One region of the Pseudoflavonifractor hominis genome, then DNA from elsewhere that is predicted to be linked to it. Evidence: predicted binding sites of a transcription regulator. Region 1 holds the regulator's gene; each other region holds the start of a gene.
What was found. Region 1 encodes Rex, which represses fermentation and respiration genes when NADH is low (regulators of the CRP and FNR family bind a similar motif). Its sites were predicted from a motif close to ATTGTTAANNNNTTAACAAT; they were not measured.

Region 1 (2,270 bases):
AGGAACATGATAAGGCCCTCAATGCGGGTGGGGATCTTCTCCAGGTCATACCCGGAGCCATATCCCGTCCCGGTCCCCGCAAACATACCCATCTGCTGGAGCGCCTCCGCCAGGGCATTGTAGTCGGTGGCTGCGCTGGGCGAGAGGGTGACTACCCCCTCGGTACTGACCACGGCCGTCTCACTCACGATGGAGACCACGGCAGAGGTCCCTTCCGCAGCCAGATAGCGGTGCATCGGGGTGAGCCGCTGCCCGGAGGGCACCACATTCCCCGCCGTCACATCCACTACCGCACCGGCGGAGTAGGTTGCAGCTGCCTCCCCGGCCAGGAAGAGCAGCCCCGATCCCGTGGAAACGGAGAGCACATCCCCTTCCTTATAGCGGTCATCCCGCAGTCCGCTGCTTCCGCCTGCCTCGGCCAGATTCTCCTGGTAGGCCTGATTCAGCTCCTGGAAGACTTGGTCATAGGTGGTCTGCGTGCGGGTCTCGATCCGTTTCTCTGCCTGCGAGAGTACGTCAGGCAGATACGTCCCGTTCAAAAAACTCAGTGAGACCAGCGGGTCCTCCGCCGAGCCGCCCGCCGCATAGGCCAGACCGCTGCCGATCAGGACCACCGCAATCAGTAAAAACGCCCACGCTCGCTTCATGCATCCTCCGAAATCAGATAACTCAGGGTCTGAAGGCTGTCAGAGAAATGTACATTCTCAATGAAGATTCCCTCTTCCCGGATATTCAGCTCTGTATTCGTAAAATTCCAGATTCCTTTCACACCGGATTTGACCAAGCGGTCCGCCATCTCCTCCGCAATGCTGCGGGGAACGGTGAGCACGCCCACGCTGGCGGGATGCTCCCGCAAATAGTTCTCCAGCTGGTCTATATGAAAAATCGGCGTCCCGGCCATGATCTGTCCCACGACCTCCGGACGCACGTCAAATGCCGCATTGAGATGGAATCCGCTCCAGCCAAAGTTGAAATTCTCGATCAGAGCACGCCCCAGGTTTCCCACGCCGAGGATTACCGCCGTGTGGCCCCGGTTCATGCCCAGAATATCCACGATCTCATTGAGCAGATTGTCCACATTATAGCCGTAGCCCTGCTGTCCGAACTCCCCGAAACAGGAGAGGTCCTGCCGGATCTGGGAGGCTGTCAGTCCCATGGACTTTCCCAGGGCGCTGGAGGAGATCCGCACCACGCCGGCCTGGTTCAGTTCATTCAAATGCCGGTAATACCGCGGCAATCTCCGGATCACCGCTCCCGACACATTTTGCTTCCGCATCCATATCACGCTCGCTTATGTTTGTTTCCCTGCCTGAACCGCACCGCAGGTGCCGGTCAGGTCACTCCATTCCAATTGATTAGTATACCATGTCACACACACTTCTGCAAATGATTTTCCCGGGAAACCATCCAACATATCTATGAAAAGACGGCATGTCTCCACACCGCAGACAGAACATCCTTTTCCGTCAAACCGGACACAAACGAGATGTTCGGTATGGAACTTCACAAAACAAAAAGGGAAATCCCGTGAGGACTTCCCCTTTGGTCTGGCTATCATAAAAAATCTATAAAAATCCCGCTTTTTATAAGTAGGAGAGAATAAGCAAAAAGTTGCACGCTTCCGTACAACTATCACAGAACAATTTAAAAAATAAAAAATCGGAGTACCCCAAAGGATACTCCGCATGGTCCGAGTGACTGGATTCGAACCAGCGGCCTCTTGAACCCCATTCAAGCGCGATACCAAACTTCGCCACACCCGGATTTCGTCGCCTCACCAGACGGCTTATATAATATAGCATATCTTTCCTCCTTTGGCAAGCCCTTTTTTCAAAAAATTTTTGACACATCGGAAGCGGCCTTTCCATACACTGAAAAAGAAAAAGGAGGAATGCGCTTTGGCTTCCATCGGAACCATCATCACCCGTATTTACGCCTCCCAGGCCCGTCTCCCGATCCAGGGTGCCACCGTGGCCTTTACCCAGGGCGCCGCCAATGAGCGGCAGACTCTGCTGGCCGTCCGGGTCTCCGACGCAAACGGTCAGACCGCCCCCGTCCGCCTTACGACACCCAGCCAGTCCCAGGGTACCAGTCCCGGCGGAGAAACCCCCTATGCCCTGTGCAATATCTGGGCGGAGGCCCCCGGATACGAATACCATGTCATACAGGGGGTACAGGTCTTTCCCGGTACGGAGACCATCCAGGAGATCGAACTCACCCCTCTCCCCCTCACGCTGCCCAACCACCAAAATACCGACACCGCCCAGATT
Region 2 (2,270 bases), on a different contig from region 1:
TGGAGGTCCAGGGCCGCCACAAGAAGCAGTCCGGCGGTCACGGCCAGTTCGGCGACGTCAAGATCCGCTTCGAGCCCGGCGAGCAGGAAGAGCTGGAGTTCTGCGAGGAGGTCTTCGGCGGCGCGGTGCCCAAGAACTACTTCCCCGCCGTGGAGAAGGGCCTGCGCGAGGCCGTCCAGCACGGTGTTCTGGCTGGCTATCCCGTAGTCAACCTGAAGGCCACCCTGTACGATGGATCCTACCACCCGGTGGACTCCTCCGAAATGGCCTTTAAGACGGCGGCCCAGCTGGCCTACAAGGCCGGTCTCCCCGATGCCAATCCCACCATTCTGGAGCCCATCGGCGAGCTGAAGGTTACCATTCCCGACAGCTACATGGGCGACATCATTGGCGACCTGAACAAGCGCCGCGGACGTGTTATGGGCATGAATCCCGACGGCAAGGGCAATCAGGTGGTGGAGGCCGAGGTCCCCATGGCCGAGATGATGACTTATGCCATCGATCTGCGCTCTCTCACCCAGAGCCGCGGCTCCTTCACCTTCCACTTTGTCCGCTACGAGGAGGCGCCCCCTGTGGCCCAGCAGAAGGCCATTGAGGCGGCTAAGGCTATCCAGGAGCTGGACAGCTGATCCATAAAAGCACTGACCCCCCGGCGAAAGCCGGGGGGTCTTTCTTTGGATAAAACTTCTGACTTTCTCCCCTTCTTCTACTTGTATCTTTGTCGGAAAGGTGCTATAATAGTACCACTAGATTGTTAAAATTCTAACAATATAAATTTTACAATACGAGGTGTCAGACGATGAATTATCGGGAGCAGTATCAGAGCAAGCTGACCACGCCGGAAGAGGCGGTCAAGGTCGTGCAGTCGGGCGACTGGATCGATTACGGCTGGTGTGCCATTACCCCCGAGGCTCTGGATCAGGCGCTGGCAGCCCGCTATCAGGAGCTCTATGATGTCAAGGTGCGCGGCGGCGTCCTGTTCCACAAGCCCGCTATCATGTCGGTTCCCGACGTGGCGGAGCATTTTACCTGGAATTCCTGGCATATGTCCGGTGTGGAACGCAAGATGATCGCCGAGGGCGCCACCTTCTATGCTCCCATGCGCTATTCCGAGCTGCCCCGCTTCTACCGGGAAAATGTGGCTCCCATCCATGTGGCCATGTTCCAGGTCTCTCCCATGGACAGCCAGGGCTACTTTACCTTCGGCCCCAGCACCTCCCATCTCCAGGCCGTCTGTGAGCGCTCGGAGATCATCATTGTGGAGGTCAACCCCAACATCCCCCGCTGCCTGGGCGGTATGGAGAACAGCATCCACGTAGACCAGGTCTCCATGATCGTGGAGCATGAATCCCCCATTGGCCAGCTGCCCGCCGGCGGCCCGGCCACCCCGGTGGATGAGGCGGTCGCCCGTCTCATCGTGGAGGAGATCCCCAATGGCGCCTGCCTCCAGCTGGGCATCGGCGGCATGCCCAATGCGGTGGGCTCCCTCATCGCTCAGTCCGATCTGAAGGATCTGGGCGTCCACACTGAGATGTACGTGGACGGCTTTGTAGACATGGCCATGGCCGGCAAGCTGACCGGTGCCAAAAAGCCCATTGACCGCTTCCGTCAGGCCTATGCCTTTGCCGCCGGCAGCCAGAAGCTGTATGACTACCTCAACGACAACCCCGTCTGCATGGCCGCTCCGGTCAGCTACACCAACGACGTGCGGGTGGTAGCCCAGCTGGACAACTTCATGTCCATCAACAACGCGGTGGATGTGGACCTCTTCGGCCAGGTCAATGCCGAGAGCGCCGGGACCAAGCACATCAGCGGCGCCGGCGGTCAGCTGGACTTTGTGATGGGCGCCTACCTCTCCAAGGGCGGTAAGAGCTTCATCTGCTGCTCCTCCACTTTCATGAACAAAAAGACCGGTCAGCTGGAGAGCCGCATCAAGCCCACGCTGGATAACGGCTCCATCGTCACCGATACCCGTGCCAACACCCACTTCCTGGTCACCGAGTACGGCAAGGTGAATCTGAAGGGCACCTCCACCTGGGAGCGCGCCGAGAAGATCATCTCCATCGCTCACCCGGATTTCCGGGATCAGCTCATCTCCGATGCCGCCAAGATGGGCATTTGGAGACGCTCCAACAAGCGCTGATTCAACCCTTGGAACAGACGCCGCAGCCAGCAGGCTGCGGCGTCTGTTTTTACGTTCCCCTTGACAAACGGCATATCTGCATCCTATACTTTAATATTAGAATTCTAACTATTATAATTCTAATATT
Region 3 (2,270 bases), on a different contig from region 1:
TTTCATTGAAAGTAAATCATATAATGAATTATTTGTGCAAAATAACGGGAGTGTGACCATGCACGTTCAGCTGAGGGAAATTCTGTCCGCCCGATAAAAACAGAGAACGGCCGCGGCGCGGAGAAAGACAGAAAAAAGCGGGCCGCAAATGCGGCCCGCCGGAAAAAATATTTAGATTAGCACTTCTCGAGGATGACGGCAGTGCCCATGCCGCCGCCGATGCACAGGGTGGCAAGGCCCTTCTTGGCCTCGGGACGCTTGCTCATCTCGTGCAGCAGGGTGACGATGATGCGGGCGCCGGAGCAGCCCACGGGGTGACCCAGGGAGATGGCGCCGCCGTTGACGTTGACCTTGCTCATGTCAAACTTCAGCTCGCGGGCCACAGCGATGGACTGGGCAGCAAAGGCCTCGTTGGCCTCCACCAGATCCATGTCCTCGATGGTCAGGCCGGCCTTCTCCATGGCCTGCTTGGAAGCGGGAACAGGACCCACGCCCATGATTTTGGGATCCACGCCGCCCTGGCCCCAGGAGACCAGCTTGGCCATGGGCTTCAGGCCGTACTTCTCCACAGCCTCGCCGGAGGCCAGGATGATGGCGGCAGCGCCGTCGTTGATGCCGGAGGCGTTGCCGGCGGTGACGCGGCCGTCCTTCTTGAAGGCGGGCTTCAGCTTGGCCAGACCCTCAGCGGTGGTGCCGTGGCGGGGGAACTCGTCGACCTTGAAGTCCACGATCTCCTTCTTGACCTTCACGGGCACGGGGACGATCTCGTCGTCAAACTTGCCGGTCTCCTGAGCAGCCTTGGCCTTCATCTGGGAGTTCAGGGCGAACTCATCCAGCTCCTCGCGGGTGATGCCCCACTGGTCGCAGACGTTCTCAGCGGTGATGCCCATGTGGTAGTCGTTGAACACATCCCACAGGCCGTCCTTCACCATGGTGTCCACCAGCTTGGTGTCGTTCATGCGGGCGCCGAAGCGGGCGGCGGGCATGGCATAGGGGGCAGCGGACATGTTCTCGGTGCCGCCGGCCACGATGATGTCGGCGTCACCGGCCAGGATGGTACGGGCACCCTCGATCACGGACTTCATGCCGGAGCCGCAGACCATGCTGACGGTGTAGGCGGGCACTTCAACGGGAATACCGGCGCCCAGAGAAACCTGGCGGGCCATATTCTGACCGGCAGCGGCAGTCAGGATGCTGCCGAACATGACCTCGTCCACCTGCTCAGGCTTGACGTTGGCACGCTTGAGCGCCTCAGTCACAACGATGGAGCCCAGCTTGGCGGCGGGAACATCCTTCAGGGAACCACCGAAGGAGCCGATGGCGGTACGGCAGCAATTGACAACATAAATGTCCTTCATAGAATTGACCCTCCAAATTTTTTACATTTCGTTCGATATATGGTCGCGGAATCGGCAATGAATACAAATTCGGTTTGCGAACCGGATGAGCTTATTATATATGATGGGGAAGAAAAATGCAACGGTGACTTGTGAATATTTTAACAATATACTTTGGAGGTCAAAAATCCGGCGGTCACCGGGACGAAACGCCCAGGACCGCCGGATTTGAATGAGAAAGTTAAAAATTTAACATACTTTCAAAAAATCTTTGGAGAGGTGCGGGATGCCGGAGTTTCTCAGGGTGCTGCGCTGCGGAGGATGAGTACATCCTCTGCGCCCAACTCCCGCAGGGCCTCCAGGGTATGGGTGGCCGTAGTCTGAATGGTAATGGTGAACTGATAGATGTGCCCGTCCTCCACCAGTTCCGAACGGGCCTCCGGCGAATAGAAGTGGAAGGTCAGATCGTTATAGTAGCAGTTGGCATAGCGGTCCTGATTTTCCAACAGATAGTGACGGCCCAGATTTCCCTCTTCCAGATCGGTGAGCACGGCGTCCAGAAGCAGCTGGGTGTCCGCACCGCTGGAGAAAATCTGATCGGCTCCCGTATAGGTGGAGAGGTTGACGCTGGTCAGCACATCGCCGCTGCGGTAGAGGGAGAGATACTCCTGCTGTGCCAGACCCGGAGCATTGATGAGCGCATCCAGCTTGGCGGCGGGAGAGGTGGGATCGGCCAGAAGCTCCTCGTCCACCGGGATACGGTAGCTGCGTCGCATGGTGCCGCCGTCCCGGAAGAGATAGGTGAAGGAGAAGTAGAACGAGCCGGAAGTCTCCACATCCACCATATAATCTCCCACCTGCTGGGAGACATAGGAGTGGGAAGATACACGCTCAGCCGACTCCAGCTGGGACTGATGGTCGATGATGGTCTGA

Region 2: the regulator Rex is predicted to act here: its motif matches at 751-770, upstream of H8S34_RS03570 (butyryl-CoA:acetate CoA-transferase).
Region 3: the regulator Rex is predicted to act here: its motif matches at 1,487-1,506, upstream of H8S34_RS05175 (acetyl-CoA C-acetyltransferase).

Annotation. Positions count from the first base shown of each region.
Region 1 covers NZ_JACOPR010000001.1:25,611-27,880, forward strand. The annotation lists gene H8S34_RS00120 (hypothetical protein) at 1-647, opposite strand, end outside; gene H8S34_RS00125 (redox-sensing transcriptional repressor Rex) at 644-1,276, opposite strand; tRNA gene H8S34_RS00130 (tRNA-Pro) at 1,687-1,763, opposite strand; gene H8S34_RS00135 (spore cortex-lytic protein) at 1,899-2,270, shown strand, end outside.
Region 2 covers NZ_JACOPR010000002.1:171,260-173,529, forward strand. The annotation lists gene H8S34_RS03565 (elongation factor G) at 1-629, shown strand, start outside; gene H8S34_RS03570 (butyryl-CoA:acetate CoA-transferase) at 800-2,143, shown strand.
Region 3 covers NZ_JACOPR010000002.1:499,715-501,984, forward strand. The annotation lists gene H8S34_RS05175 (acetyl-CoA C-acetyltransferase) at 177-1,358, opposite strand; gene H8S34_RS05180 (ABC-2 transporter permease family protein) at 1,637-2,270, opposite strand, start outside.